3 regions of the Pseudomonas sp. GW822-FHT06B12 genome follow, and region 3 is predicted to be linked to each of the others. Evidence: predicted binding sites of a transcription regulator. Region 3 holds the regulator's gene; each other region holds the start of a gene.
What was found. Region 3 encodes sigma-54, which starts transcription at its own class of promoters, with help from an activator protein. Its sites were predicted from a motif close to ANTGGCATNNANNTTGCTNT; they were not measured.
Positions count from the first base shown of each region.

Region 1: flgB (flagellar basal body rod protein FlgB) is a predicted target of sigma-54. The motif match lies at 5,265-5,284, and genes of this name have one in related genera.
Region 2: glnA (glutamate--ammonia ligase) is a predicted target of sigma-54. The motif match lies at 8,964-8,983, and genes of this name have one in related genera.

Region 1 covers NZ_JBXALR010000010.1:70,956-81,582, reverse strand. The annotation lists gene AC1RKH_RS21245 (MFS transporter) at 1-392, shown strand, start outside; gene AC1RKH_RS21240 (flagellar brake protein) at 450-1,196, opposite strand; gene AC1RKH_RS21235 (flagella synthesis protein FlgN) at 1,292-1,759, opposite strand; gene flgM (flagellar biosynthesis anti-sigma factor FlgM) at 1,808-2,134, opposite strand; gene flgA (flagellar basal body P-ring formation chaperone FlgA) at 2,286-3,047, opposite strand; gene AC1RKH_RS21220 (chemotaxis protein CheV) at 3,132-4,064, shown strand; gene cheR (protein-glutamate O-methyltransferase CheR) at 4,110-4,937, shown strand; gene flgB (flagellar basal body rod protein FlgB) at 5,326-5,733, shown strand; gene flgC (flagellar basal body rod protein FlgC) at 5,737-6,180, shown strand; gene flgD (flagellar hook assembly protein FlgD) at 6,196-6,924, shown strand; gene flgE (flagellar hook protein FlgE) at 6,956-8,284, shown strand; gene AC1RKH_RS21190 (ribonucleoside-diphosphate reductase subunit alpha) at 8,593-10,627, opposite strand, start outside.
Region 2 covers NZ_JBXALR010000002.1:453,311-463,937, forward strand. The annotation lists gene AC1RKH_RS06730 (DUF2339 domain-containing protein) at 1-1,725, opposite strand, end outside; gene AC1RKH_RS06735 (glycogen/starch/alpha-glucan phosphorylase) at 2,023-4,473, opposite strand; gene AC1RKH_RS06740 (YkgJ family cysteine cluster protein) at 4,726-5,163, shown strand; gene typA (translational GTPase TypA) at 5,335-7,155, opposite strand; gene thiI (tRNA uracil 4-sulfurtransferase ThiI) at 7,295-8,749, opposite strand; gene glnA (glutamate--ammonia ligase) at 9,080-10,486, shown strand; gene AC1RKH_RS06760 (chorismate mutase) at 10,621-10,627, shown strand, end outside.
Region 3 covers NZ_JBXALR010000005.1:316,020-326,646, forward strand. The annotation lists gene murA (UDP-N-acetylglucosamine 1-carboxyvinyltransferase) at 1-387, opposite strand, end outside; gene AC1RKH_RS13840 (BolA family protein) at 410-661, opposite strand; gene AC1RKH_RS13845 (STAS domain-containing protein) at 776-1,081, opposite strand; gene AC1RKH_RS13850 (MlaC/ttg2D family ABC transporter substrate-binding protein) at 1,078-1,737, opposite strand; gene mlaD (outer membrane lipid asymmetry maintenance protein MlaD) at 1,749-2,216, opposite strand; gene mlaE (lipid asymmetry maintenance ABC transporter permease subunit MlaE) at 2,216-3,013, opposite strand; gene AC1RKH_RS13865 (ATP-binding cassette domain-containing protein) at 3,013-3,822, opposite strand; gene AC1RKH_RS13870 (KpsF/GutQ family sugar-phosphate isomerase) at 4,099-5,073, shown strand; gene AC1RKH_RS13875 (KdsC family phosphatase) at 5,073-5,597, shown strand; gene lptC (LPS export ABC transporter periplasmic protein LptC) at 5,605-6,177, shown strand; gene lptA (lipopolysaccharide transport periplasmic protein LptA) at 6,164-6,709, shown strand; gene lptB (LPS export ABC transporter ATP-binding protein) at 6,709-7,434, shown strand; gene AC1RKH_RS13895 (RNA polymerase factor sigma-54) at 7,618-9,111, shown strand; gene hpf (ribosome hibernation-promoting factor, HPF/YfiA family) at 9,221-9,529, shown strand; gene ptsN (PTS IIA-like nitrogen regulatory protein PtsN) at 9,542-10,006, shown strand; gene rapZ (RNase adapter RapZ) at 10,009-10,627, shown strand, end outside.

The DNA.
Region 1 (10,627 bases), on a different contig from region 3:
TGACTTATGGGGTGGGGGCGAGCATCGGGCCGCTGATGGCCGGTGTGCTGATGAAGCTGTTCGGCAGCCAGATGCTGTATGCATTCTTCAGCTTCTTTGCATTGGTGCTGGTATGGCGAATCCGACCGAAAGCAGTCACCAACCTGCATCAGGTGGATGATGCGCCGCTGCATCACGTGGCCATGCCCGAAAGCATGTCCAGCTCACCACTGGTGGCCGCACTTGATCCACGAGTCGATGAGCAGGTTGTGCATGATCAGATGCAAAATGGTGCGAGTCCTGATCCGTATCCCGAGCGGGATGGAAAGGTGGATGCAGACGAGGCAGCGGACACAAAGTCTGACGACTCCGGGCCGGAGCATCCGCAAAGTTTTACCGAGGCCAGACCTTAGAGGCAAAAAAAACGGGCAGTCACCGAAAGGGACTGCCCGTTTTTTCAAACGTGTGGATCAGAGATCGTCTTTGTCGAAGCGGCGTGCTTCGCGTTGCAACTGATAGACGAAACGCTCGACCTGACGCTGCACCAGTCCGCTCATGTTGTGAAAGCGTACACCGGCAAAGGTGGTGTCGATTTTCTCTTCGTGATGCAGATAACGCAGCTCGACCGGTGCCGTCATGCTGCCGAAGGGCAGGGAGGCGATGAAACGTTCATAGACCTGACCCAGTTGAAGCCCGCTGGTAATGTCGCCCTCAAAGCGCAGTTTGCAACCCGTCGCCGAGATGTCCAGCAGTTTGCCTTTGACGGGCGTCTTGAGCTTTTCGCCACCGAGTTCGATGTTCACCAGTTGCGCCAGTTTCAACGCTGCGCGAAACGCGTTGCGACGCTGGTGATAAACCACTTCATCGGGCAGCGTGCCACGGTAGCAGCGGCCACCGTTGGACTCGTCGATGGTCAGTGTGCCGTTGCTTTCCCAGGCAATGCGTACGCCATCATGAAAGCCTTCAACCCGAAAGGCTTCGCCAGCAAGCAGGAAGCGTTCGCCATCGCGAGGGATCATTTCGTCGAGGGCGATCATGTTGCTGTCGCGATCGATATCGATCAGGTAGCTCTGAAAGCGCTGGCTGCGTTCGTGGAACGTGATGATCAGGGGATCATGGCTCTCTTGCAGCATCCGCAGGTTGCCGGTGATTTCCAACGGGGTGCTGAGCACCTTGGGTGGCTGCGGAGCATCTTCCGCGCTTAAGGCGTTGAACACGGTTTATCAATCTCCAGACAGAATACGATCACACGCAAGAGCTAGCATTCTGCCAGCATGTTTCGCGGCTTGATAGAGCGCGCTTATTTATGAGTTCAAGCCTGACTGAGCGCGCGCGGCTTCACCAGCATGGCGGTTGATCCGCGAGCGTCATAAAGGGTCGGAGGCTCGCCACCGTTGAGGATTTTCAGCTGATTGGCGGTGGTGGCTTGTTGCACCTGGATCGAGCGGCCATTGAGCTCGTTGGCGGCTTGGCAATCTGCAAGAAGTTGGGTCAGAGCATCGCTTTGGGTCAGCAACTGATCGCCAATACTTGAGTGAGCGGCGAACTGCTCCAGACCTGCGCGGTTGGCAGGAAGGTTCAGGCTCGCGAGAATTTCGCTGCGTTTGCGGCCATGCTGTTCCAGCAGAATGATCAGTGCCTGTTTCTGCGCCAGAATGTCTTCGAGCAGCGGCATGTCACGGCCGTGCAAGGCGAGGGATTCTGTCTTCAGCAGCTCCAGCAACTGTTGAGCTGGAGCAAAGTCATCGGTGATCAGTTGCAGTAAATTAGTGTCGTGCATGGCTGGCCTTGGGTTTTAAGCGTCCAAAAGCCTGGCGCAGGCCTTTGGCTAGCGCTGGGCTTCGAAGTTGAGCAGTTTGCTGGCTACACGGTTGCTGTCGACCTTATAGCTGCCGTCGGCAATCGCTGCTTTCAACTCGGCCACGCGGGCGTTGTCAACGGCAGGCTGATCGCGCAGCTTGTCAGTGATCTTCTGCAACTGTTGAGCCTCATTGCTGAGGTGTACCGATTCCCCGCTTTTGGCGGCACCGACCTGTTCGGTCGAGGTACTCAGCGGCGCGGATTTGCCGGCATCACCGGTTTCCTTGTTGGCGCTGGTACGCGTGCTGCTGGTGAGCGTGGGGGAGCTGTTTAAACGGCTGAAATCAATGACCATGATAAAAAAACCTCTGGGAATTTGGACGCTTGCCATGTTTTCGGCCATACCCGGAAAAACTTTAGGCTCAATAAGTGATGAGCTCGGGCGCGTCGGTATTTGCCCTGCGTGAGGCACAGTTTAGGGAACAGGACGGTTGTGCGCCAGTAATCTACATGGAGACTTCCACCTGGCCCGGGGCCATGATTTGCGCCTTGATGACCCGTTGGGAGTTGAGGTTTTTGACCCGAATCTGTTCGTTCAGACCGCCATTGGACAGCGCTTCGCCAGGCATTCGCACGCTGAGCGTGCCGCTGCGGGCGGTGATGACTACCTGATCGCCCTTGCGCACGACTTCTGCCTGCTCCAGATGAACGAGGGTAATGACCTGATCGGTGACCATTGGTCGGGCAAGTTTTTGTCCGATGGCTTGATCGACGTTCGTCAGATATCCCTGATTGATCTGGCTGATATCGCGCTCACGCAATGTCACGTCATGAGGCTCGATGATCCCGGCCCGATTGAGGGGGCGAGTGGTCGTGACGACCGCGCGAAACAGGCGGACTTGAGCGGGTACGAAGACCGTCCAGGGGGAGGCGCCATCGCAACGGACTTTCACCGTAACCCGGCCTATAGGCCTGGCCGGACTTTCCAGTGTCGCTGTCAATTCCTTGTCGCACGCCGGCATGTGCATGCGCGGGTCGAGTTTGTTGACCTCGATTTCGTAGCGCCCTTCGGTTTGACTGGTGGCCAAATAGTCTTCTACGGTGAATTCAAGAAAGCCCTGAGTGACGCCGATAAGTAGATCAGGCAAGGTAACCGGGTCAGCAAAGGCAGGGCTGCCAGCGTTCAACAGGCATACGGCTGACAAAGCGCCGAGGAATTTGCGGCACATTGATGTCAGGCGTCGGGAAAATGTCGTTTTTGCGTTCATAACAGTTAAAAAGCAAGCGCCGTGCCGTTTAGTGATGAATGTGCGTCGCAACACACTTAGCGTTGGTGGTGTAGGAGTCTGGGCATGGCTGGTGTAATGGATTCGGTAAACCAGCGCACGCAACTGGTAGGGCAGAATCGCCTGGAGCTGTTGTTGTTCCGTCTCGACGGCCAGCAGCTTTACGGGATCAACGTGTTCAAGGTTCGGGAGGTGCTGCAATGCCCCAAACTGACCCTGATGCCCAAGTCCAGTCCTGTCGTGTGCGGCGTGGCGAATATTCGGGGGGCAACCATTCCGATTCTGGATCTGGCAATGGCGACCGGCTCAGGCGGGTTGCAGGATCAAAGCAATCCCTTCGTCATCATCACGGAGTACAACACCAAGACCCAGGGGTTCCTGGTGCGGTCGGTCGAGCGGATCGTCAACATGAACTGGGAAGAGATCCATCCACCGCCCAAGGGCACGGGTCGCGATCATTACCTGACCGCTGTGACTCGAGTCGACAATCAGTTAGTCGAAATCATCGACGTGGAAAAGGTCCTGGCGGAAGTGGCGCCGACGTCGGATGTGATTTCGGCTGGCGTGATCGATGCCGAAACCCAGCACAAGGCGATTTCCTTGCGAGTGCTGACGGTCGATGACTCGTCGGTGGCACGCAAGCAGGTCTCGCGATGCCTGCAGACAGTGGGGGTTGAAGTCGTTGCGTTGAACGACGGTCGGCAAGCGCTGGATTACCTGCGCAAACTGGTCGACGAGGGCAAGAAGCCGGAAGAAGAGTTTTTGATGATGATTTCCGACATCGAAATGCCCGAAATGGACGGTTACACCCTTACCAGCGAGATCCGCAGCGACCCTCGCATGCAAAAGCTCCATATCATCCTGCATACTTCGTTGTCAGGTGTGTTCAATCAGGCGATGGTGAAGAAAGTCGGAGCTGATGACTTCCTTGCCAAATTCCGTCCTGATGACCTGGCATCCCGGGTAGTCGACCGGATCAAAGCAGCAGACAACAGCTAGTGGCCTTCGCTCCTGGCGTTCAACACGATTTAAGAGGCGGCATCATTGTCTACGGGTAATTTGGATTTCGAACAGTTCCGGGTCTTCCTGGAAAAAGCCTGTGGCATTTTGCTCGGTGAAAACAAGCAGTATCTGGTGTCGAGCCGTCTCAACAAACTGATGGAACAGCAAGGCATCAAGTCCTTGGGTGAGTTGGTTCAGCGCATTCAGACCCAGCCGCGAAGTGGTTTGCGCGAGATGGTGGTGGACGCGATGACGACGAACGAAACCCTCTGGTTTCGCGACACCTATCCGTTTGAAGTCCTGAAGAACAAAGTGCTGCCCGAGTCCATCAAGGCCAGTCCCGGCCAGCGTCTGCGGATCTGGTCGGCGGCTTGCTCGTCCGGACAGGAACCGTATTCGCTGTCGATGTCGATCGACGAGTTCGAGCGGGTCAATATGGGTCAGTTGAAGATGGGGGTGCAGATCGTTGCCACCGACCTGTCCGGGACCATGTTGACCAACTGCAAGACCGGCGAGTACGACAGCCTGGCGATCGGTCGCGGTCTTTCGCCGGAGCGCTTGCAACGTTACTTCGATCCGAAAGGGCCGGGGCGTTGGGCAATCAAGGCGCCGATCAAGAGCCGGGTAGAGTTCCGCTCGTTCAACCTGCTGGACAGCTACGCCAGTCTCGGCAAGTTCGACATCGTGTTTTGTCGCAACGTGCTGATCTACTTCTCTGCTGAAGTGAAGAAAGACATCCTGATGCGTATTCACAGCACGTTGAAGCCGGGCGGTTATTTGTTCCTGGGGGCTTCCGAAGCATTGAACGGTTTGCCGGATCATTACCAGATGGTCCAGTGCAGCCCGGGGATCATCTACCAGGCGAAGTGATTGGCCGGTAGTCGGTACTGCATAAAAGACGGGAGTCCTCAGGGGCTCCCGTTTTTTTTTGCCCGACAATCACCAATGATCTGCACGGTCCACTGTGGGAGCGAGCTTGCTCCGGGCGGCGTTCCGACGATAGCGTCGTATCAGTCGACATCAATGCAACCTGCCGCACCGTTATCGCGAGCAAGCTCGCTCCCACAGGGGCCGGTGTTGTTCTCCCGAGCCGTGACAAGCGGCAGAAAAGCGGCAGGCGCCGGAAATCCGTTGCCGCTTTTCTGGCATTGCCGCTTTGCCGCCACCCGCAAAGCCCCGGTTCATGGGGTTTTATAAGCTGGCACGGGGCTTGCTATAACCCTGTTACGAAAAATCAGGTCACCCAAAGGTTTCCGACATGAGCATCAGCTTCGATAAAGCGCTCGGTATCCACGAACAAGCCCTGGGCTTCCGCGCTCAGCGTGCCGAAGTCCTGGCCAACAACATTGCCAACGCCGATACCCCGAACTACAAGGCTCGGGATCTGGACTTCTCGTCGGTTCTGGCCGCCCAGAACGACAAGAACAAGAACGGCACTTTCGCTTTGAACATGACCAATAGCCGTCATATCGAAGCCCAAGGCCTGAGCAGTGGTGACGAGTCGTTGCTGTATCGCACGCCGATGCAACCGTCGATTGACCAGAACACCGTGGACGCCCAACTGGAACAGTCGAACTACGCGGAAAACGCGGTCAACTTCCAGGCCAGCTTCACGCTGCTCAACAGCAAATTCAAAGGGTTGGTATCAGCCCTGCGCGGGGAGTAACCCATGTCTCTGTCCAGTGTTTTCAACATTGCCGGTAGCGGCATGAGTGCTCAAACCACTCGCTTGAACACCGTCGCCAGTAACATCGCCAACGCCGAGACCGTCTCTTCGAGCATCGATCAGACCTACCGTGCCCGTCACCCGGTGTTCGCCACCATGTTCCAGGGCGGCCAGTCCGGTGGCAGCGATTCGCTGTTCCAGAACCAGGATGCTGCGGGTCAGGGCGTGCAAGTACTCGGCGTGGTGGAAGATCAAAGCAACCTCGAGGCACGCTACGAGCCGAACCATCCAGCGGCTGACGCCAAGGGTTACGTCTATTACCCCAACGTCAATGTGGTTGAGGAAATGGCTGACATGATTTCCGCCAGTCGTTCGTTCCAGACCAACGCGGAAATGATGAATACCGCCAAAACCATGATGCAGAAGGTCCTGACCCTCGGTCAGTGATAAGGGGCGATTTTTATGAGCGTTACCGATTCCACCGGCGGCCTGAGCATGACCGATCTGCTGGCGAACTCTTCGGTCAAGACCAGCAGTTCGACCAGCAATAGCCTTGCGGCGGCAACCCAAAGCGCGACCGGCAGCAAGGCGTTGGGCAAGGATGCGTTCCTGCAACTGCTGGTGACGCAACTGAAGAACCAGAATCCGCTTTCGCCGCAGGACAACGGCGCATTCGTTGCTCAACTGGCACAGTTCAGCAGCCTTGAAGGGATCACTTCCCTCAATACGACCGTGAGTTCCCTGGCCAGTAATTTCAACTCTTCCCAGGCCTTGCAGGCTTCCTCCCTGGTTGGCCGTTCGGTGATTGCGCAAACCGGCACTGCCCAGATCAGCGATGCGAGCAAGGGGCTGACCGGTACGGTCAACCTGGCATCGTCGATCTCCGATGGCACGGTGAAGATCAGCGATGCAAGCGGAAATGTCGTGAGAACCCTCAATCTGGGCAGCCAGCCTGCGGGCAGCGCCAGCTTCAGTTGGGACGGCAAGGACAGTAGCGGCACTTTGGTTCCAGCGGGCACGTACACCTTCAAGGCCAATGCTCCGGTCAATGGCACGGCGACCGATCTGGCCACCTACCTGCCAGCGACAGTCAACAGCGTGACCATCAGTCAAACCGGCGGCGAGTTGATGCTCAACCTCGCAGGTCTGGGCTCTATCGCCCTGTCCAAAGTTCAAACCATTGGTATATAGAGCCGGCTAACGCGGCATAAAGGAGTGGAATATGTCTTTCAATATCGGCCTTAGCGGTCTCTATGCAGCCAACAAACAACTGGACGTGACCGGCAACAACATTGCCAACGTCGCGACCTCCGGTTTCAAGTCCTCCCGTGCAGAATTCTCGGATGTCTACTCGGCGACCAAGCTGGGTAACGGCAGTAAAGTCGTTGGCAGCGGCGTGCGCCTGGCCAACGTTTCCCAGCAGTTTACCCAGGGTGATATCAGCAACACCGGTAACGTGCTGGACATGGCCATCAACGGCTCTGGCTTCTTTACCCTGAGCAATAACGGTTCGACGTCCTACACTCGTGCTGGTACGTTCAAGGTCGACAAGGATGGTTTCGTTACCAATACCGATCAAACCGCCCGTTTGCAGGGTTACGGTGTCGATGCCAACGGCAAAGTCATCAACGGTGTGTTGACCGACCTGAAAATCGATACCTCGAACCTGGCACCAAAACCGACTTCGACCGTGTCCTCGACGATCAACCTGAACTCGACCTCTCCGGTGATTGACGACACGCTCCCGGCTAACAAATTCGACCCGGGCACCCTCGCCACCTATACCAAATCGTTCAGTACGCCGATCTATGACAGCCAGGGCAACTCGCACGTCATGGATCAATACATGGTGAAGACCGGTGCCAACACCTGGAAGACCTACACCCTGGTAGACGGTCGCAACCCGGATGCCACTGGCAGCGACCCGAAAGTCACCCCCCCGGTTGCTACGACCATGACGTTCGATACGACTGGCAAACTGGTCTCGGTGGCAACACCACCGGCGACGCCTGCGGCACCTAACGCAACCAACACCGTGACGTTGGCCAGCTGGGTGCCGGGTACTGTCACCAACGGTGTGTGGGCGGCCAACGGCGCGGCACCAAGCGCTAGCGGCACGACCATTTCGATGAACAACACCACACAGTTCAACGCTGATTCGGCTCGCTCCATCCCGGCTCAGGACGGTTACGCCACGGGCGAAATCACTAACCTGACCATCGACGGCACCGGCACCCTGTTCGCCAACTTCAGCAACAACCAGAACAAGGCGATCGGCCAGGTCGCCCTGGCCAGCTTCACCAACGAGCAAGGCCTGCAAGCCGTAGGCGGTACCAGCTGGAAAGAGACGTTCGCCTCGGGTATCCCGGGTTATGACGCGCCAACCACCGGTACGCTGGGTTCGATTCAGTCCAACTCCCTGGAAGAGTCCAACGTCAACCTGACCAATGAGCTGGTCAACCTGATCAAGGCGCAGAGTAACTACCAGGCCAACGCCAAGACCATCTCGACCCAAAGCACCATCATGCAGACCATCATTCAGATGACCTGATGTTGGTTGGTTGATAGCGCTTCACAGAAAGCCCCTCGCAAGAGGGGCTTTTTTGTGGCCGGGATTTTTGTCAGGAGCTGAGGTTCTGGTTGCCTGTGCTGGCCCCATCGCGAGCAAGCTCGCTCCCACATTGGATCTCCTGTGAATGCACTATTTGTAAACACCAGAGATCATTTGTGGGAGCGAGCTTGCTCGCGATGGGGCCAGTACGGTCACCGCTTTCCTGGAGACAAAAGAAAACCCCCGATCAATCCAGAGGACTCATCGGGGGTTTCAGATAAGCGCCTTGCGGCGCTTACTGGCTCAGCTTATTGGCAAGCTTCGCAATCCGGCTCGTCGATGGCGCACGCCTTCGGCACTGGAGCAGGACCTGCCGGAGCGGCCAGGACCGAGTCGTCACCGTGGTTGCCGCCGCTGGAAACAGCGTTCAGCTTACCGGTGTTGATGGTCGACTTCTCGGTGCTGGTCGCGGCCAGGGCGCGGAGGTAGTAAGTGGTTTTCAGGCCACGGTACCAAGCCATGCGGTAGGTCACGTCAAGCTTCTTGCCCGATGCGCCGGCGATGTACAGGTTCAGCGACTGGGCCTGGTCGATCCACTTCTGACGACGGCTGGCAGCGTCAACGATCCACTTGGTGTCCACTTCGAACGCGGTCGCGTAGAGCTCTTTGAGTTCTTGCGGGATGCGTTCGATCTGCTGCACGGAACCGTCGTAGTACTTCAGGTCGTTGATCATGACCGAGTCCCACAGACCGCGAGCCTTGAGGTCGCGAACCAGGTACGGGTTGATCACGGTGAATTCGCCCGACAGGTTCGATTTCACATAGAGGTTCTGGTAGGTCGGTTCGATCGACTGCGAGACGCCGGTGATGTTGGCGATGGTCGCGGTCGGTGCGATGGCCATGATGTTGGAGTTACGAATACCTTTCTGTACGCGAGCACGCACCGGTGCCCAGTCCAGGGATTCGTTCAGGTCAACGTCGATGTACTTCTGGCCACGCTGATCGATCAGGATCTGTTGCGAATCCAGCGGCAGGATGCCCTTGGACCACAACGAACCCTGGAACGTCTCGTAAGCGCCACGCTCGTCAGCCAGGTCGCAGGAAGCCTGGATCGCGTAGTAGCTGACCGCTTCCATCGACTTGTCGGCGAACTCGACGGCAGCGTCGGAACCGTAAGGGATGTGCTGCAGGTACAAAGCGTCCTGGAAGCCCATGATGCCCAGACCGACCGGACGGTGCTTGAAGTTGGAGTTCTTCGCTTGTGGCACCGAGTAGTAGTTGATGTCGATCACGTTATCGAGCATGCGAACGGCGGTGTTCACGGTGCGTTCAAGCTTGGCGGTGTCCAGCTTGCCGTTGACGATGTGGTTCGGCAGGTTGATCGAGCCCAGGTTGCAAACGGCGATCTCGTCCTTGTTGGTGTTCAAGGTGATCTCGGTGCACAGGTTCGAGCTGTGAACCACGCCAACATGCTGCTGTGGGCTGCGCAGGTTGCATGGGTCTTTGAAAGTCAGCCATGGGTGGCCGGTTTCAAACAGCATGGAGAGCATTTTGCGCCACAGGTCTTTGGCCTGGATGGTCTTGAACAGCTTGACCTTGCCCGGGTACTCGGTCAGGGCTTCGTAGTACTCGTAACGCTCTTCGAAGGCCTTGCCGGTCAGGTCGTGCAGGTCTGGAACTTCGGACGGCGAGAACAAGGTCCACTTGCCGTCATCGAAGACGCGCTTCATGAACAGGTCAGGGATCCAGTTGGCGGTGTTCATGTCGTGGGTACGACGACGGTCATCACCGGTGTTCTTGCGGAGCTCGATGAACTCCTCGATGTCCATGTGCCAGGTTTCCAGGTAAGCGCAGACAGCGCCTTTGCGCTTGCCACCCTGGTTAACGGCGACAGCGGTGTCGTTCACCACTTTAAGGAACGGTACAACGCCCTGGGATTTGCCGTTGGTGCCCTTGATGTACGAGCCCAATGCGCGGACCGGAGTCCAGTCGTTGCCCAGGCCGCCAGCGAATTTCGACAACATGGCGTTGTCGTGAATCGCGTGGTAGATGCCCGACAGGTCATCCGGCACGGTGGTCAGGTAGCAGCTCGACAGCTGTGGACGCAGGGTGCCGGCGTTGAACAGGGTCGGCGTCGAGGACATGTAGTCGAAGGACGACAACAGGTTGTAGAACTCGATCGCACGGTCTTCCTTGTTCTTCTCTTCGATCGCCAGACCCATGGCCACGCGCATGAAGAAGATCTGTGGCAGTTCGAAACGCACGCCATCCTTGTGGATGAAGTAACGGTCGTACAGGGTTTGCAGACCCAGGTAGGTGAACTGCTGGTCGCGCTCGTGGTTG
Region 2 (10,627 bases), on a different contig from region 3:
CAACACGGGCAAGCCCTTGCGTTCCCAGACCGAGGTTTGCTCAGGAGAAGCGTTGCGCAAGTGATAGAAACTGAACAGTAACGCCACGCCGAGCATCAGCGCACCGAGCGGCGAGCCAGCCAGCAGGCTGCTGTCGCCCAGGCTCAGTTTGCTGAGGAACGCCAGCGCCGAACCCAGTTGCAGCAGCAAGGCAAAGGCCCGCGCCAACGGCCGATGCTGACGCAGGCCGAGCCAGAAGATCCCCGCGCCCTCCACCGCCCAGGCGGCGGCAGTCCAGCGCGCATCCAGGCCCAACGGAATCGCCAGGCTGGCGAAAATCACCCCCAGCGCCAGGCAGGTTTCCGCCAGCAGCAGGGCTCGACCGCCGCTGAGAATACGCGCCAGCCCCATATAAACGATGCCCAACGCCAGCGCGCTGAACGCGGCGGCGAACTCAAAATGATGAATCAGCGCGAACTGCAAGCCGAAGCCCACCAGCGGCGGTCCGAACAGCATCGTGCCGTCGACGTAGTCACCCTTGCGCGCCGACCAGCGCAGCAACGCCTCACGGCTGTCATCCTCCGGCGCGTCACTCATTTCGAGCAATTTGCGCCGGGCGAACAACAAACCAATCGCCAGGTACATCAGGAAAAACACAATCAGAAACGGCTCGGTACTCCACAGCAGTTCCGGCGTGTAGGAGCGCAGGCCCCAGGCGAAACCGATGCCGAAAGTGCCGGCAAAGCCGATCAGGTTCAGCGGCCGCCAGGCCTTGAACCAGGCGATGGCGAGGATGCCGGCGTTGAGCAAGGCGAAATAGCTGAACAGCGCGACATGGTTGCCGGCGCCGGTGGAGGTCAGGATCGGCGCGGCAAACCCGCCCAGCGCCGCAGCGCAGGCCAGGGCCAGCGAGTCCTGGGTGACCGCCAGAATCGCCGAGAACACCGTCACCGCTACCAGCAAGCCCAACGCCGCCGTCGGGTCGAGCAACGGGTGCAGGCGCATGGCGGCGAACACCGTCAGGTACAACACGGCGATGCCAGTGCCCTGCAGGATCAACGCATAGTTGGTGTTACGCAGCCGCAACCACCAACCGAGCCCAAGCAATGCCAATGCTGCCGCGGCGACCCCGGCGTAACGCAATTCAATCGGCACCACCATGCCTTCGGTGGCGTAACGCAGCAGGAACGCCAGACCGAAGAACAGCAGCACCACACCGACCCGCAGCACGGTGTTGCCGCCAAACAGCCAATTGCGCGCGGCGGCAATGCCGCGCTCGAACAGATTCGGGCCCCGGGGTTCTGCAGGTTGTTGCGGTTCGCTGGGTTGCGGGGTCCAGAGATCGGCGGGCTCGGGCGTGATGTTTGCCTGCACCGGCTCGAATTCGGGCGGTAACTCCCAGACCAACTCTTGCGCGGCCGGCAATGGTACCGGACCCGTTTCAGGGGCTTGGTCAAAAACGAATTCAGGAGAGGGCGTTGGCTCACTGGCCGTGGGCGGTTCGGCGGCCGGGGCGGCATTGATGCCATGAGTTTCCAGCAACGCCAGCCGCTGTTCGACTGCATCGAGGGCAACCTGCGAGCGTTCCAGCTGAAGACGCTGCTCGTCCGCTTGTGAATTCAGGCGCCGCAGCACAATCGCCTGCCCCGCACCCAGGCCGATCAATGCGCCAATCAGCGCATCGCTGAGAGACTCATCGAGCACCCAGCCCAGCACCAGCCCTATCAGCATGAAAATCCATTGCATGGTCAATATCCCTAAGCGGCCCATTGCCGGGCGAATCCGGGCACAACAGCGTCTGGCTCAGTCTAGTGTGAAACAGCACAAACCCTGTGGGAGCGAGCTTGCTCGCGATAGCGGACTTACATTCAACATCAATGGTGAATGGAATGTCCCCATCGCGAGCAAGCTCGCTCCCACATTGGATTGCCGGTGCGTTCACTTTGACTGAGCCCTTTGACACTGTGGCCCGGTAAAACTGCTGCTTAGTATATCGATCCAGCCCAACAACCGTTGGGCCTTGCTCGCAATTATTGCTAAAAGTTACTCCAGCGCTTTCCAGATATCCGTGGCGTACTCGCGAATGGTCCGGTCGGACGAGAACCAGCCCATGCGCGCGCTGTTGAGCACCGCCGAGCGCCACCACTCCTTCGAGTCGTGCCAGTGCTCTTCAACCCGCACCTGGGCATTCCAGTAGGAATCGAAGTCGGCGCAGACCAGGAAGCGGTCATATTCGATCAACGAGTCGATCAACCCGGTGTAACGCGACGGCTCATCCGGTGAGAACACACCGCCGCGGATCGCTTGCAGCACGTCCCCCAGTCGACGGGAGGCGGCGATGTCCGGCGCGGCATAGAACTCGTGATTCTGCTTACGCGCCTCAACCTGCTGCGCGGTCAGACCGAAGATGAACATGTGCTCGACGCCAATGCGCTCACTCATTTCCACGTTGGCACCGTCCAGGGTGCCGATGGTCAGCGCGCCGTTGAGGCCGAATTTCATGTTGCTGGTGCCCGACGCCTCAAAGCCGGCGGTGGATATCTGCTCCGACAGGTCGGCCGCCGGAATGATGCTCTCTGCCAGGCTGACGTTGTAGTTGGGCAAGAACACCACTTTCAGCAAACCGCGCACCGTCGGGTCGTTGTTGACCACTCGGGCGATGTCGTTGGTCAGCTTGATGATTAGCTTGGCCTGGTGATAACTGGCCGCCGCCTTGCCGGCGAAGATCTTCACGCGCGGTACCCAATCGATTTCCGGCTCGGCACGGATCGCCTGATACAGCGCCACGGTGTGCATCAGGTTGAGCAACTGGCGTTTGTATTCGTGAATCCGTTTGACCTGCACGTCGAACATCGCTGCCGGGTTGACCGCGATCCCCAAGCGTTCATGAATCAGATAAGCCAGGGCCTTTTTACTGTGCAGGCGCTGCTCGGCGAACTTGTTGCGGAATGCCGCTTTCTCGGCAAACGGCTCCAGGCCGATCAGTCGTTGCTCCGGGTTATCCAACAGATCCGGGCCCAGCGCATCGACCATCATCGAGGTCAGTTCCGGGTTGGCCTGGTAGAGCCAGCGGCGGAACGTAATGCCGTTGGTCTTGTTGTTGATCCGCTCCGGGTACAGCTTGTGCAGCTCGGAAAACACCGTGCTGCGCATCAGCTGAGTGTGCAGGCCGGACACGCCGTTAACACTGTGAGAACCCAGAAACGCCAGATTCCCCATGCGCACCCGGCGACCGTTGTCTTCCTCGATCAGCGACACCGCGCGCAGCACGTCGAAGTCGTGGATACCCTTGGCCCGCAACGAATCGATGTGCTGAGCATTGATCAAATAAATGATCTGCATGTGCCGTGGCAACATCCGCTCCATCAGCCCCACCGGCCAGGTTTCCAGCGCCTCCGGCAACAGCGTGTGGTTGGTGTAGGAAAGCGTATCGACGGTGATCTGCCACGCAGCGTCCCACGCCACGTCGTACACATCGACCAATTGACGCATCAACTCGGCCACGGCGATCGAGGGGTGAGTGTCGTTGAGCTGGATCGCCGCGTGATCGCCCAGGGTCAGCACCGAGGTGTGCATATTGCGGTGCCGGCGCAACAAATCCTGCAAGGATGCGGCAACGAAGAAATATTCCTGGCGCAGCCGCAGTTCCTGACCGGCCTCGGTGCTGTCGGCCGGATAGAGCACGCGGGAGATACTTTCAGCGCGGGCCACTTCGGCCACCGCGCCCAAATGGTCACCGGCGTTGAAACGCTCCAGGTGCAAATCTTCCATCGCCCGCGCACGCCACAGGCGCAAGGTGTTGACGCTAGCGCCGCGCCAGCCGACCACCGGCGTGTCATAGGCCACCCCCCGCACGGTTTCCGAAGGCGACCAGACCTGTTTGGACTTGCCGCTGGCATCGACCACGGTCTCGACGCTACCGCCGAAGCCAATCGGGTAGATTACTTCCGGGCGCTCGAACTCCCAGGGGTTGCCGAAATCCAGCCAGTTTTCGGTCTGCTCCTGCTGCCAGCCATCGACAACCGCCTGGCGGAACAAACCGTGTTCATAACGAATACCGTAGCCATGGCCGGCGATGCCGAGCGTCGACATGCTTTCCATGAAGCACGCCGCCAGGCGACCGAGGCCACCGTTGCCAAGCGCGGCGTCCGGCTCCAGCAAGCGGATGCGTTCGAGGTCTACACCCAACTCGGTCAGCGCTTCGCGGGCCACATCGAGCAGGCCGAGGTTGCTCAGGCTGTCGTAGAGCAGGCGACCGATGAGAAATTCCAGCGAGAGGTAGTAAACGCGCTTCTGGCCCTTGCGGTAGATCTGCCGGGTGTGGTCCATCCAGTGTTCGACCATGTGATCACGTGCCGCCAGGGCAATCGCTTCAAACCAATCATGGTCAAAGGCGTGATCCGGGTCCTTGCCCACTGCATAGGTAAGTTTGGCTAATACGGCGTCGCGAAACGCGGCCACCTCAGCTTCGCGAACAAGCGGTTCTTGAGTCATCGATAGGACCTCGGGCGAGCATGGAATTGACTGAGCCTAGTCGGTCTGACACGAGACAAATGCACTGGTTCGGCGATTTTTGCAATCGCCTGAATCAAGCCTCTGTCCTTGCCGGTACACGTTGAAAAGATGCAGATGCCATGCCGATCGTTCGGAAAATTCAGCATAGCCATAAAAAACCGGCAAATGGTCGTTCAAAAAATCACCAGTCCCGGTATGATCGCGCGCCCTGATGCACGCTGGTAATTCCACATGATGAAGCCGAACCTGATCGCCGCCGCGGAGATCGACCGTCTCGATACCTGGGCCAAGTACTCTGCCCCGATGTGCGGCTCGTGCGTGTCCAGCTGCTGCACGCTGCCGGTCGAGGTCAAGATCAAGGATCTGATCCGCATCGGCATCGTCGACGAATTCGAACTTGGCGAACCACCGAAGAACATCGCCAAGCGCCTGCAAAAGGAAGGGATCGTCGAGCGCTACAATCAGAAGTCCGAGATTTTCACGCTCCAGCGCATGAGCAACAACGATTGCCTGTATCTGGATCGTAAGAGCCGTTTGTGCACTATTTATGAAAAGCGCCCGGATACTTGCCGCAATCACCCGAAAATCGGCCCACGGCCTGGGTATTGCGCGTACAAGCCAAAAGAAGTCGTGCGCGAGAGCAATCCGCGGACCCTCGACAAGTTTTAATCAAGAATCTCGCTGCCTGACAGGGCCCTATCGCGAGCAAGCTCGCTCCCACAGGTGTGGGAGCGAGCTTGCTCGCGATGGCGTCAGCCCAGGCAACACCAAAACCCAGACAAACAAAAACGCCCCCGACCTTGCGGTCGGGGGCGTTTTTTTGTCAGCTAACTAAATGACTTAGTTACCGGACTTCTTGGCAGCGCGGGTACGCTCGCTTTCGCCCAGGATCTTCTTGCGAAGACGGATGGACTTAGGAGTGACTTCACACAGTTCGTCTTCTTGTACGAACTCCAGAGCCTGCTCCAGGGTGAAACGGATAGGCGGAACCAGTGCGATGGTTTCGTCTTTACCCGAAGCACGCATGTTGTCGAGCTTCTTGCCTTTGGTTGGGTTGACGCCCAGGTCGTTGTCGCGGCTGTTGATGCCGACGATTTGACCTTCGTACACGTCTTCACCGTGACCCAGGAACAGTTTGCCGCGAGCTTGCAGGGTTTCCAGCGAGTAAGTCAAAGCCTTACCGGTAGCCACCGAAACCAGCACGCCGTTCTGACGGCCGGACATGTCGCCGGACTTCATCACGTCGTAACGGTCGAAGATCGAGGTCAGGATGCCTGCACCGGAGGTCAGGGTCAGGAACTCGTTACGGAAACCGATCAAGCCACGAGCCGGGATGTTGTACTCAAGGCGCACACGGCCCTTGCCATCCGGAACCATGTTGGTCAGGTCGCCTTTACGGATACCGATCTGTTCCATGATCGAACCTTGCGATTCTTCCGGCAGGTCGATGGTCACGTTTTCGTACGGTTCGTGCTTGACGCCGTCAACCATGCGGATGATCACTTCCGGACGACCAACACCCATTTCGAAGCCTTCGCGACGCATGGTTTCGATCAGTACCGAGAGGTGCAGCTCACCACGGCCGGAAACCTTGAACTTGTCAGCCGAGTCGCCTTCTTCAACGCGCAGTGCAACGTTGTACAGCAGCTCTTTGTCCAGACGTTCCTTGATGTTACGGCTGGTCACGAACTTGCCTTCTTTACCGCAGAAAGGCGAGTCGTTTACCTGGAAGGTCATGGAAACGGTTGGTTCGTCAACGGTCAGCGGCTTCATCGCTTCGACGTTCAGTGGGTCGCACAGAGTGTCGGAGATGAACAGCTGGTCGAAGCCGCTGATGCAGACGATGTCGCCGGCAGCTGCTTCTTCAACGTCGATGCGGTGCAGACCGTGGTGACCCATCAGCTTCAGGATACGACCGTTACGCTTCTTGCCGTCAGCGTCGATAGCCACAACCGGAGTGTTCGGCTTGATGCGACCACGAGCGATACGGCCAACACCGATAACACCCAGGAAGCTGTTGTAGTCCAGAGCGGAGATCTGCATCTGGAACGGACCGTCACGGTCGACTTTCGGCGCTGGTACGTTGTCGACGATCGACTGGTACAGCGGGGTCATGTCGTCAGCCATTTCGGTGTGGTCCAGACCGGCAATACCGTTCAGGGCCGAGGCGTAGACGACTTTGAAGTCCAGCTGTTCTTCGGTAGCACCGAGGTTGTCGAACAGGTCGAAGATCTGGTCCAGAACCCAGTCCGGACGCGCGCCTGGACGGTCAACCTTGTTGATTACCACGATTGGACGCAGGCCGGCTTCGAAAGCCTTCTTGGTCACGAAACGGGTTTGCGGCATAGGGCCGTCTTGAGCGTCAACCAGCAGCAGAACGGAGTCAACCATCGACATTACGCGTTCAACTTCGCCGCCGAAGTCGGCGTGGCCCGGGGTGTCCACGATGTTGATGTGGTAGCCGTTCCAGTTGATGGCGGTGTTTTTCGCCAGAATGGTAATACCGCGCTCTTTCTCCTGGTCGTTGGAGTCCATCACGCGCTCGTCGTTGAGCTCGTTGCGCTCCAGGGTGCCGGATTGACGCAAGAGCTTGTCTACCAGGGTGGTCTTACCATGGTCAACGTGAGCAATGATGGCGATGTTGCGTAGATTTTCGATCACTTGTGTATCTCGATCAGAGGATTCGGTGTGCTGACAAGTCTTGGCAGCGATTTACAGTAGAGTCAGGCCTTGCCGTTACAGCTTGACGGCGGCGTCGGGGGGCCGGTGACGCAGGCCACAGGCAAACAGCCCCGGGCTCTTAGCTCGGTCGATAAACGCGCACATTGGCATGCCCCTCACTGAGCAAATGGTGGGCATGCAGGCGACTCATCACGCCTTTGTCGCAATACAGCAGGTACTGGCGAGTAGGGTCCAGTTCCTTGAAACGAGCGTTCAGAGCATAAAACGGCATCGCTTGTACCTCGACGCCAGCCAGTGTCAGCGGGTCGTCTTCAACGGCATCCGGGTGACGGATGTCGATGACGATCTGACCGGCCAGCGCTTCGCTGACTTCTTCAATCTGCAAGTCCTGGCCCAATTCATCGATTACGCGATCGATCGGCACCAGTTTGGCGTTCTCGAGCGCACGCTCAAGTACTGCCATATCGAATTCTTTCTCTTCATGCTCCACGCGCGGACGCTTGGCGTGGGTCTTGGGGTTCACCGAAATGACCCCGCAGTACTCTGGCATGTGCTTGGCGAAGTCGGCGGTGCCGATTTCGTTGGCCAGGTCGATGATGTCCTGCTTGTGACTGGCGATCAGCGGGCGCAATACCAGCTTGTCGGTCACGCAGTCGATCACGGACAGGTTCGGCAGCGTCTGGCTGGAAACCTGGGAAATCGCTTCGCCGGTGACCAGCGCCTCGATGTCCAGTCGATCAGCGATTCGGGACGCAGCGCGCAACATCATACGCTTCAATACTACGCCCATATGACTGTTATCGACTTTGCCGAGAATTTCTCCCAGCACTTCCTCAAACGGCACACTGACAAATAACACGCGCTGGGAGCTGCCGTACTTCTTCCAGATGAAGTGCGCGACTTCCATCACGCCCAATTCGTGGGCACGCCCGCCGAGGTTGAAGAAGCAGAAATGGCTCATCAGCCCGCGGCGCATGATCTGGTAAGCCGCGACGGTGGAATCGAAACCGCCGGACATCAGCACCAGGGTCTGTTCCAGTGCGCCCAGCGGGTAACCGCCGATGCTGTTGTGCTGGCTGTGGATCACAAACAACCGTTTGTCGCGAATTTCGATGCGAACTTCGATTTCTGGCTCTTTAAGCGAAATCCCGGCGGCGCCGCACTGACGACGCAGCTGGCTGCCGACGTATTTCTCGACGTCCATCGAGCTGAATTCGTGCTTGCCGGCACGCTTGCAGCGCACCGAAAAAATCTTCCCGGCCAGCGACTCACCGAAGTGCTGCCTGCACTTGGCGACGATGTCGTCGAAGTCGCCCAACGGGTACTCATCGACCTGCAGGAAATGCGCGATGCCCGGCATGCAGCTCAGGCGCTCGGTCATGTCCTTCAAGGCTTTGGGGTCACTGACGTGCGTTTCCAGCTCGAGGTTGTCCCACACGCCGTTCACCACCACGGCCGGGTCCAGATCGCGGAGCACGGTACGGATGTTTTTGGCCAATTGACGGATGAAACGCATCCGTACCGGGCGGCTCTTGATGGTGATCTCGGGGAAGACTTTTACGATTAGTTTCATGAAAACAGCGCGCGAGGGGCCAGCCGAAAAAGGGGGGCGCGGATTATAGCGGAAATTGCTCAAGGTTTAACCAGTTAATGTGCAGAAGGTTTTCAGTGCACCAAAACAGGTCATTTATGAAATTGAGCGCTACATTAAAGGGCGAGATTTTCCGCTTTAAAGTACTTTGCACCTTTATAAGCGTGATATTGGGGCAAAAAACCCAAGTCGGGGCACTGGCATGCAATTTGCTCCCTTGTGAGGCAGGTTGCCATGGCAGAGTATTCGCGCCGGCATCACCCACATTCTAAGGGCACTCCACTACCCGCCCGAAGCCACCCGGAGGACACTATGTCGAAGTCGGTTCAACTCATCAAAGATCATGACGTCAAATGGATTGATCTGCGCTTCACTGATACCAAAGGCACTCAGCACCACGTGACCATGCCGGCCCGTGATGCGCTGGATGAAGCCTTCTTCGAAGAAGGCAAAATGTTCGACGGCTCCTCCATCGCTGGCTGGAAGGGCATCGAAGCCTCCGACATGATCCTGATGCCGGACGACACCACTGCCGTCCTCGACCCGTTCACCGAAGAGCCGACCCTGATCCTGGTTTGCGACGTGATCGAGCCTTCGACCATGCAAGGCTATGACCGTGACCCACGTGCCATCGCCAAGCGCGCCGAGGAATACCTGAAGTCCACGGGTATCGGCGACACCGTTTTCGTCGGTCCAGAGCCTGAGTTCTTCATCTTCGACGAAGTGAAGTTCAAGTCCGACATCTCCGGTTCGATGTTCAAAATCTACTCCGAACAAGGTTCGTGGATGTCCGACCAGGACGTGGAAGGCGGCAACAAAGGCCACCGTCCAGGCGTCAAAGGCGGCTACTTCCCGGTACCTCCGTTCGACCACGACCACGAAATCCGTACCTCCATGTGCAACGCCATGGAAGAAATGGGCCTGGTCATCGAAGTTCACCACCACGAAGTGGCGACTGCTGGCCAGAACGAAATCGGCGTCAAGTTCAACACCCTGGTCGCCAAGGCTGACGAAGTTCAGACCCTGAAGTACTGCGTACACAACGTGGCTGACGCTTACGGCCGCACCGCGACCTTCATGCCTAAGCCACTGTACGGCGACAACGGTTCGGGTATGCACGTTCACCTGTCCATCGCCAAAGATGGCAAGAACACCTTCGCTGGCGAAGGTTATGCCGGCCTGTCCGACACCGCCCTGTACTTCATCGGCGGCATCATCAAGCACGGTAAGGCCCTGAACGGCTTCACCAACCCGTCGACCAACTCCTACAAGCGTCTGGTCCCAGGTTTCGAAGCGCCGGTAATGCTGGCCTACTCGGCTCGCAACCGTTCCGCTTCGATCCGTATTCCTTATGTATCGAGCCCTCGCGCTCGCCGTATCGAAGCACGCTTCCCGGATCCGGCAGCCAACCCATACCTGGGCTTCGCTGCACTGTTGATGGCTGGCCTGGACGGCATCCAGAACAAGATCCACCCTGGCGACGCTGCTGACAAAAACCTGTACGACCTGCCGCCTGAAGAGGCGAAAGAGATCCCACAAGTTTGCGGCAGCCTGAAAGAAGCCCTGGAAGAGCTGGACAAAGGTCGTGCGTTCCTGACCAAAGGCGGCGTTTTCAGCGACGACTTCATCGACGCTTACATCGCCCTGAAAAGCGAAGAAGAAATCAAAGTACGTACCTTCGTACACCCACTGGAATACGAGCTGTACTACAGCTGCTGATCCAGTAGCGCTCGCGTAAGCGGCGTAACGTGAAAAGGTCTCCTGCGGGAGGCCTTTTTTGTGGGCGAACACTTGTCATCGGGCCTACTGTTATAGGCATCATGCTCCTCCACGGAATGAAGACGAGACACCCCATGCGCC
Region 3 (10,627 bases):
ACGGATGTGCAGGTCGACCGGACGCGAACCGATGGCGCAACCGCCAGGCAGTGCGACTTCAGCTTCACCGAAACGCGCGACCATCGGGCCCAGCACCAGAATCGACGCACGCATGGTTTTAACCAGTTCGTACGGCGCGATCAGGGTCTTGATGGTGCGCGGGTCGATTTCGACGCTGAGTTTCTCGTCGATCACCGGCTCGATGCCCATGCGACCGAACAGCTCGATCATGGTGGTGATGTCGTGCAGGTGCGGCAAGTTGGCGACCGTTACTGGGCCATCGCACAGCAGCGTTGCAGCCAAAATCGGCAGGGCAGAGTTCTTTGCCCCGGAAATGCGGATTTCGCCATCAAGACGAACGCCACCGGTAATAATCAATTTATCCATAAGAATCTCGACGCCCTTGGGCTCAGGTGCGCTCGGCCCAGGCCGCGCTGCTGAAAAATTTCATAGTGACCGCATGGATGCTGCCATCGGTGATCCATGGGTTCAAATGGGCATAGATCTGCTGCTGACGCTTGACCGGGCTCAATGCCGCCAGTTCATCGCTAATCACGTTCAGCTGAAAGTTGCAGCCTTCGCCCTCAACTTCTACCTGTACTGATAAAAGAGTCTCGGACAGCTTTCCCTCAAGAAAGCTCTTCACTTCGTTGGCCTGCATGCTCAACCTCAATCGGCGCCCTGTGCGCGCGGGTCGGACATCATACAAAAAAGCCCCGCGCCTGCGAACCCCGCATAGCAGGACTCTGACGGGGGGCTTCTTTATAGATGGTAGTTATGGGTGCGCCAACAGCTCGGTCAACTCGCTGACCTGAGCGATTTCACGCATGTCGTCAGGCAGGGCACGGATGCTCAGCGCCTTGCCCGCCGCTTGCGCGTCACGCATGAAACACAGCAACAACGACAAACCGACGCTGCTGGACTTTTGCACACCCGAGCAATCAAGCACCAATGCTGGCGCGGTGCTCGACTTGATCAACGCCTGGCCCTGCTTGCGCAGATCCGGCCCGGTGCGGTAATCGAGTACGCCACTGAGCATCAGCTCACCGGCCTCGCCCATGCTGACAGCCGACTCACTCATTGGGCGGGCTTCTTCTGAGTCGTTTCAGCTTCGGTCTTTTCCTTGGCTTTGGCGACTTCACCGGCCCAACCATTGATGGTCGCGTCCAGGTTATTGCCATTGCGCTGCATTGCATCGCTGAACTGATCACGGAACAGCTTGCCGATGTTGATGCCGTTGATGATCACGTTACGCAGCTTCCACTCGCCATTGATCTTTTCCAGTGTGTAAGACACAGGATAAATCGCGCCATTGCTGCCTTTGACCGTCATGCCAACGCTTGTACGGTCTCCCGACTCATCCTTGGCTGGATCAACGGTGATGCCTTGATTGTTGTACTCGAGCAAGGCATTGCCATAGAACTGGAACAGGCCCCTTTTGAAGTTATTTTCAAAGGTTTTCATTTGCTCAGGCGTGGCTTTGCGCGAGTACTTGACCGTCATGATGCTCTTGGAAATGCCCTCGGCATCCACCACAGGCCCAACGATGCTGTTCAAGGAGTCGTAAAAGCCATTCGGATCCTGCTTGTACTTCGCTTTATTGGCCGACAGATCGGCGAGCAACCGATTGGTGGTGTCCTGCACGATATCGTGCGCGGACTGCGCAGCCACGGCGTTGCCCATAAAAGGCAAGACCGCAAGTAGTACCAACAGGCCACGTCGCAAGGTAGAGATCATGAACAAACTCCTTATTTAGCGTCTTTGCTAACGGTATTGAGCAGGAATTTACCGATCAGGTCTTCGAGCACCAGCGATGACTGCGTGTCATGGATAGTTCCACCATCCTTGAGCAGGGTCTCTTCCCCGCCCACGCTGATACCGATGTACTTCTCGCCCAACAAGCCTGCCGTGAGGATAGATGCAGTGGAGTCAGTCGGCAGATTATCTACACGCTTTTCCAGCTGCAGCGTCACCCGACCGGTGAAACTGTCGCGATCCAGATCGATAGCCGTGACCTTGCCGATAGTCACACCGGCCATGGTCACTTTTGATCTGACCGTCAAACCGGCGATATTGTCGAAATACGCATAAAGCTTATAGCTGTCGGTGCTCGAAACAGGGGACAGTCCACTGACCCGCAGGGCAAGCAACACTAAAGCCAGGATGCCAGCCAGCAAGAAAAGGCCGACACCGATTTCCAGGGTGCGGTTTTGCATCAGAAATCTCCAAACATCAAGGCAGTCAAAATAAAGTCCAGGCCGAGAATGGCCAATGAGGCATACACCACAGTCTTGGTGGTGGCACGACTGATCCCTTCTGAAGTGGGCTCGCAGTCATAGCCTTGGAATACGGCGATCCAGGTCACGACAAAGGCAAAGACGATGCTTTTAATGATGCCATTGAACACGTCTCCATCGAACGTCACGCTGTTTTGCATGTTCGACCAGTAGGAACCTTCATACACACCCAACCAGTCGACGGCCACCCAGGAGCCGCCCCAGATCCCGACCACGCTGAAAATCATCGCCAGCAGCGGCAGGGAAATGAAGCCGGCCCACAGCCGGGGGGCAATGATGTACTTGAGCGGGTCGACGCCAATCATTTCCAGACTGGACAACTGCTCGGTGGATTTCATGTTGCCAATTTCAGCGGTCAACGCAGAACCGGCACGCCCGGCGAACAGCAACGCGGTCACCACCGGTCCCAGTTCACGCAACAGCGTCAGCGCAACCATCTGCCCGACCGCCTGCTCCGAACCATAACTGGACAAAATGTTGAAGCCTTGCAGCGCCAGCACCATCCCGATGAATATCCCGGAGACCACGATGATCACCAGGGACATCACGCCGACCGAGTGCAGTTGCTTGACCAGCAAGCCAAATGCGCCAGTGATGCCACCACGTCCCAGCAAGGCGTGAAACAGGAACAGCGATGAACGACCGAGCACCGCGACGCTGTCGATGGCGGCCTGGCCGAATCGACGAACTCTCTCTATTAGTGAAATCTTGCGCATCAGCGCTTCCCCAGAAGATCTGCGCGGTAATCCGTCGCTGGAAAGTGGAACGGTACCGGCCCGTCTGGATCACCCTTCATGAATTGGTGAATCCGCGGATTATCGGAGTTCATCAGCTCATCGGGGGTCCCCTGCCCCAACACCTGCCCATCGCCCACGACATACAGGTAATCGGCAATGCTCGCGGTTTCGGCCAGATCATGGGACACCACGATACTGGTGATGCCCAAGGCGTCGTTGAGCAGACGGATCAAGCGCACCAGAACGCCCATGGCGATCGGGTCCTGACCGACAAAAGGCTCGTCGTACATCAGAATCTGCGGATCGAGGGCAATCGCCCGTGCCAGCGCGACACGACGCTTCATGCCGCCGGACAACTCATCGGGCATCAGGTCGATGGCACCGCGCAACCCTACCGCCTGCAACTTGAGCAAGACGATGTCACGGATCATTTCATCCGGAAGCTGGGTATGAACACGCAGCGGAAAAGCGATGTTTTCGAAAACATCGAGGTCCGTGAACAGTGCACCGCTCTGAAACAGCACGCCCATATGCTTGCGCGCATCAAACAGATCGCTGCGCGACAGCGTGGGCAAATTCTGCCCGTTGACCCACACCTCGCCACTTGAAGGGCGCAACTGCGCGCCCATCAGGCGCAACAGTGTGGTTTTTCCGCAACCGGAAGGTCCCATGATACCGGTGACCTTACCGCGCGGAATGCGAATATCGACGTTATTGAAAATGCTGCGCGCGCCGCGCTTGAAGGAGACTCCCTTCAGCTCGACCGCGTAGGCGTTATCGGCACTCATCTAAACTCCTTGCGATGCAAGCCTCTCACTCGGACGCCGCGCTCCCTGCCGAGAGCACATACATCCTGGGCGGGCCGAACTGGCGACGAACTATATCACTGCTAATACAAAGCGCCCAAGGCCGAAGCCCGCAGTGTTCAGCATCAAGACAGGCAAAAAGCCGCAAGTTTCATCGTTTAGGGGAGCAGCCTGAACAAAGCACGACGAACTAACGTGAGGGATTTGCTCATTACCGCTATAATCGCCGCCTTTTCATCAGGCTATACGATTTCTGACATGAGCCAATCCAGCGACCTGATTCAATCTGCACAACGCACCATCCGCCTCGAGCTTGAAGCCGTAGAAGGCTTGCTGGCCCATATCGACGCGGATTTCGTACGCGCTTGCGAGATGATTCTGGCCAGCAAAGGCCGCGTGGTCGTGGTCGGCATGGGCAAGTCCGGGCACATCGGCAACAAGATTGCAGCGACCCTTGCCAGCACCGGCACCACGGCTTTTTTCGTGCACCCGGCCGAAGCCAGTCACGGCGATATGGGCATGATCACCCGCGACGACATCATCCTCGCGCTGTCGAACTCCGGCTCCACCAATGAAATCGTCACGCTGCTGCCACTGATCAAGCGTCTGGGCATCAAACTGATCAGCCTGACCGGCAACCCTGATTCGCCATTGGCCAAGGCTGCCGAGGTGAACCTCAATGTTCATGTCGAGCACGAGGCGTGCCCGTTGAACCTGGCGCCGACCTCCTCCACCACGGCGGCGCTGGTGATGGGGGACGCACTGGCCGTTGCCTTGCTGGAAGCCCGCGGCTTTACCGCCGAAGATTTCGCGTTTTCACACCCAGGCGGTGCCCTGGGTCGCCGCTTGTTGCTGAAGGTCGAAAACGTCATGCACGCGGGCCAGGAGCTGCCGCAAGTCGTGCGCGGCACGCTGCTCAAAGACGCGTTGATGGAAATGACCCGCAAGGGTCTCGGCATGACCGTAGTACTGGAAGCAGACGGTAAACTCGCCGGCATTTTCACGGACGGCGACCTGCGCCGCACGCTGGACCGGACCATCGACATCCATCAAGCCACCATCGATGACGTCATGACCCCTCATGGCAAGACCGCGCGCGCCGAGATGCTCGCCGCCGAGGCCCTGAAAATCATGGAAGACCACAAGATCAACGCACTGGTCGTGGTCGATAGCGAGGACCGTCCGGTGGGCGCCTTGAACATGCACGATTTGCTGCGTGCGGGAGTAATGTAATGAGCACGGACCTGCTGCAACGCGGCAAAAACATCAAACTCGCGGTTTTCGACGTCGACGGCGTGCTGACTGACGGTCGCCTGTACTTCCTCGAGGACGGCAGCGAATTCAAGACGTTCAACACCCTCGACGGCCAGGGTATCAAGATGCTGATGGCCTCCGGCGTGACGACTGCCATTATCAGCGGACGCAAGACCCCGGTGGTCGAGCGACGAGCCAAAAACCTCGGTATTCCTCACCTGTATCAGGGTCGCGAGGACAAACTGGTGGTACTCGACGAGCTTCTGGCACAACTGGGCCTAAGCTATGAGCAGGTTGCCTACCTGGGCGATGACCTGCCGGATTTGCCGGTAATTCGCCGCGTGGGCCTGGGCATGGCAGTGGCCAACGCCGCCAGCTTCGTCCGCGAACACGCTCACGGCGTCACTCAGGCCCGTGGCGGCGAAGGTGCTGCTCGCGAGTTCTGTGAACTGATCCTGCGTGCCCAGGGCAACCTTGAAGCGGCTAACGCCGCGTACCTGTGAGCCACCTATGCTGAGCAAAAAGATTCGCAACATACTGTTTTTCGGGGTCATAGCCGCACTACTCGCGGCCGTTGGCTACTGGAACATCAGCCCGGAACGCTTCCTCGAGAAGCCGGTAGCGCACGTCGACGAGAGCCAGATCGACTATTACGCGATCAACGCCCACAGCGTGCAGTACCTGCCCGATGGCAAATTGCAGTACGACATGACGTCCGACAAGGTCGAACACATCAAAGCTACCGATATAACCCTGCTGACCAACCCCGACCTGAACATGTATCGGGGCACCGCCTTCCCCTGGCACGTCCAGAGCGAGCGTGGCGAAGTCAATTCGGGCGGCACTGAAGTCGAGCTGATCGACTCGGTTCGTATCGCACGGACCGATGAGCAGAACCGTCCGATGCTTATTACCAGTAGTCGTATGACTGTATTCCCGCAACAGCAATATGCGCAGACCGAGCAAGCCGTTAGAATCGACGGCGCTGGTGGTGTATCGACTGGTAACGGAATGAAAGCGTATTTGAAAGACAGCAGGATACACCTGCTATCGAACGTAAGAGGACAGTATGAGGCTCGTTAAAACTCTCCCTATTTTGCTCAGTCTGGGCGCAGCACTGGGAAGCGTGAGCGCCTGGGCTCTGCCGAACGATAGCCAGCAACCCATTCGCATTCAGGCTGACGACGCTCAGCTGGACGACAAGAATGGCGTGGCCACCTACAAGGGTGACGTGATCATTACCCAGGGCTCGATGATCATCAAAGGCAACACCGTGACCATCACCCGCACCAAAGCCGGCGATATCGATGTCGTGACCTCGGTGGGCAACCTGGCGTATTTCGAGCAGTTGCAGAAGGTAGGCGATCCACAGCCGGTCAAGGGCTATGGGGTGACTATCCAGTACCATGCCGCGCAAAACCGCATCGTACTGATTGACCGCGCCAAAGTGATCAACGAAGGCAACACCACCGAAGGCGAGAAAATCGTCTATGACACCGTCAAGCAGGTTGCTAACGCAGGCCGTGCCACCGGTGCCTCGGTTACTGCGCCGCGCCCACGGGTCGATATGGTTATCCAGCCGAAAAAGAAAACCGACGAGCAGAAGGCCCAGTAATGGCAACTCTGAAAGCTCAGCATCTGGCCAAGAGCTACAAGAGCCGCCAGGTCGTGCGTGACGTCAGCCTGTCGATCGACAGCGGCCAGATCGTCGGCCTGCTTGGCCCGAACGGCGCCGGCAAGACCACCTGCTTCTACATGATCGTAGGCCTGGTCCAAGCCGATCAGGGGCGCGTACTGATCGACGACCTGGACGTCAGCCACCAGCCAATGCACGGTCGTGCACAAGCGGGTATCGGCTATCTGCCGCAAGAAGCGTCGATCTTCCGCAAACTCTCGGTCGCCGACAACATCATGGCCATCCTCGAGACCCGCAAGGAACTCGACAAGGCCGGTCGTCGCAAGGAGCTGGAAAGCCTGCTGCAGGAATTCCACATCAACCACATCCGCGACAACCTCGGCATGAGCCTTTCCGGTGGCGAACGTCGCCGCGTGGAAATCGCTCGCGCCCTGGCCACGGCACCGAAATTCATCCTGCTCGACGAACCCTTCGCTGGCGTGGACCCGATTTCGGTGGGTGACATCAAGCAGATCATTCATCACCTCAAGGCCAAGGGCATTGGCGTGCTGATCACGGACCACAACGTCCGCGAAACCCTGGACATCTGCGAAACCGCTTACATCGTCAACGACGGCCAACTGATCGCCGAAGGCGACGCCGAAACCATCCTGGCCAACGACCTGGTCAAGGAAGTGTACCTGGGCCATGAGTTCCGCCTGTAAGCACTGAGGTGCCTGGTCAGTCGCTGGAGCGCTTGTCCCAATAAAAATCTATACGTATTTATTGTTACAGCGCTCTAGGCAAACACTTCAGTTTCAGGCATATAATTTGCTTATGTTTGGCGCTCCGGCGCCCTGTAGTGGATGGCGCATGTGCGCCGGCGAATAAGGTGTTAAGCCCCTGCCATGAAACCATCGCTAGTCTTGAGAATGGGCCAGCAGCTGACGATGACACCGCAGCTGCAACAGGCCATCCGCCTGCTCCAATTGTCGACCCTGGACCTGCAACAGGAAATCCAGGAGGCATTGGAGTCCAATCCAATGCTCGAACGCCAGGAAGAAGGCGACGACTTCGATAACGCCGACCCGATGGCGGACAACATCGAGCAGAAACCCAACACCGACATCCAGGAACCCTCCTACCAGGAAACCGCCCCCACGGTGGATAACCTCGAGGAAGGCGACTGGAACGAGCGTATCCCTAACGAACTGCCAGTCGACACCGCCTGGGAAGACGTTTACCAGACCAGCGCCAGCAGCCTGCCGAGCAACGATGACGACGAATGGGACTTCACCACTCGCACCTCCGCCGGCGAGAGCCTGCAGAGCCATCTGCTCTGGCAATTGAACCTGGCGCCGATGTCCGACACCGATCGACTGATCGCGGTGACCCTGATCGACTGCATCAACAATCAGGGCTACCTGGACGAAACCCTCGAGGAAATCCTCGAAGCCTTCGATCCGGAACTGGACATCGAGCTGGACGAGATCGAAGCCGTCCTGCATCGCATCCAGCAATTCGAGCCGGCCGGCATCGGCGCACGCAACCTCGGCGAATGCCTGTTGCTGCAACTGCGCCAACTGCCCGTCAAGACCCCTTGGCTGGCCGAGGCCAAGCGCCTCGTCATCGACTACATCGACCTGTTGGGCAGCCGCGACTACAGCCAGCTGATGCGCCGCATGAAGCTCAAGGAAGATGAACTGCGCCAGGTCATCGAGCTGGTACAGAGCCTCAACCCGCGTCCGGGCTCGCAAATCGAGTCCAGCGAAGCCGAATACGTGGTTCCCGACGTCATCGTGCGCAAAGATAACGAGCGCTGGCTGGTGGAGCTGAACCAGGAGTCGGTTCCGCGTCTGCGCGTCAACCCGCAATACGCCGGTTTCGTCCGTCGCGCCGACACCAGCGCCGACAACACCTTCATGCGCAATCAGTTGCAGGAAGCACGCTGGTTCATCAAGAGCCTGCAAAGCCGCAACGAAACCCTGATGAAAGTCGCTACCCAGATCGTCGAACACCAGCGCGGCTTCCTTGAGTACGGCGATGAGGCAATGAAGCCGTTGGTCCTGCATGACATCGCCGAAGCGGTCGGCATGCACGAGTCGACGATTTCACGGGTAACCACGCAAAAATTCATGCATACCCCACGCGGTATTTATGAACTGAAATACTTTTTCTCCAGCCACGTCAGCACCTCTGAAGGCGGTGAATGCTCGTCCACAGCGATCCGCGCGATCATCAAAAAACTGGTTGCCGCGGAAAATCAGAAAAAGCCGTTGAGTGACAGCAAGATCGCTGGTTTACTGGAGGCACAAGGCATTCAGGTGGCCCGCCGCACCGTCGCCAAGTACCGCGAATCCCTGGGGATCGCGCCTTCGAGCGAACGCAAGCGGTTGATGTGACGGGCTACGCCATAGCGTTCCAGGGTGTGTTCGAAAACTTTTCGGACACGCTCTAGTGGCAGGCAAACCAGCCTGCCGCCTTATGCACTGGCAACGAAGGAGAAGCTGTATGCAAGTCAACATCAGTGGACACCAACTGGAAGTGACCGAACCCCTGCGCATCTACATCGGCGAAAAACTCGAACGATTAGAACGGCATTTCGACAAGATCACCAATGTGCAGGTCACGTTGACCGTCGAGAAGCTGCTGCAGAAAATCGAAGCCACGCTGCATATCCCCGGTGGAGAAGTGGTCGCCAACGCTGAGCATAACGACATGTATGCCGCGATCGACGCCCTGACCGACAAACTGGATCGCCAACTCAAAAAGCATAAGGAAAAGACCCAGGGCCAGCTCCAAGGCGCAACCGGTCGTTAATACTCCCAACCCATGATCCGACTTGAAAACATCCTGACCCCCGGCCGTTCTTTGGTGAACGTGCCGGGCGGCAGTAAAAAACGCGCCCTTGAACAAATTGCCAACCTGATCGCCCGCGAAGTGCCGGATCTGGAGATGCAAGATGTCTTCGAGAGCCTGATTGCCCGTGAAAAACTCGGTTCGACCGGTTTTGGCAACGGCATCGCCATCCCCCACTGCCGCCTCAAAGGTTGCGAGTCGCCCATCAGTGCCTTGATGCACCTGGACGCCCCTATAGATTTCGACGCCATCGACGGCGCTCCGGTCGACCTGCTGTTCGTTTTGCTGGTCCCGCAAGCCGCTACCGATGCGCACCTGGAACTGCTCCGCCAGATCGCCAGCATGCTTGATCGTAAAGAAGTCCGCGATCGTCTACGCAGCGCCACCAGCAATGAAGCCTTGTATCAGGTTGTCCTCGACGAGCAGAACGGTCACTAACCATGCGCTTGATCATCGTCAGCGGCCGCTCAGGCTCAGGTAAAAGCACCGCCCTCGATGTACTTGAGGACAATGGCTACTACTGCATCGACAATCTGCCGGCCGGCCTGTTGCCGGAGTTGGCCGAGCGCGCATTGATTCACACCGAACTGGCGCAGCCCCTGGTCGCTGTTTCCATCGATGCGCGCAATCTGCCGAGCCATCTGTCACGCTTCCCGGAGCTGTTGGAAGAAGTGCGCAGCCGGCACATCCAATGCGATGTGCTGTATCTGGATGCCGACGAAGAAACCCTGCTCAAGCGATTCTCGGAAACCCGTCGCCGCCACCCGCTGAGTAACGCCAACCGCTCGCTGGCCGAAGCCATCGAAGACGAGACCAATCTGCTCGGGCCGATTGCTGACCTGGCCGACCTCAAGGTCAACACCACCCATCTGAACCTGTATCAGTTGCGCGATACCATCAAGTTGCGCCTCCTGAACCAGCCAGAGCCGGGCACTGCGTTTCTGGTGGAGTCCTTCGGCTTCAAGCGGGGGATGCCGGTGGATGCCGACCTGGTGTTCGACGTGCGCTGCTTGCCGAACCCGTACTGGAAAACGGAGCTACGTACACAGTCCGGGCTGG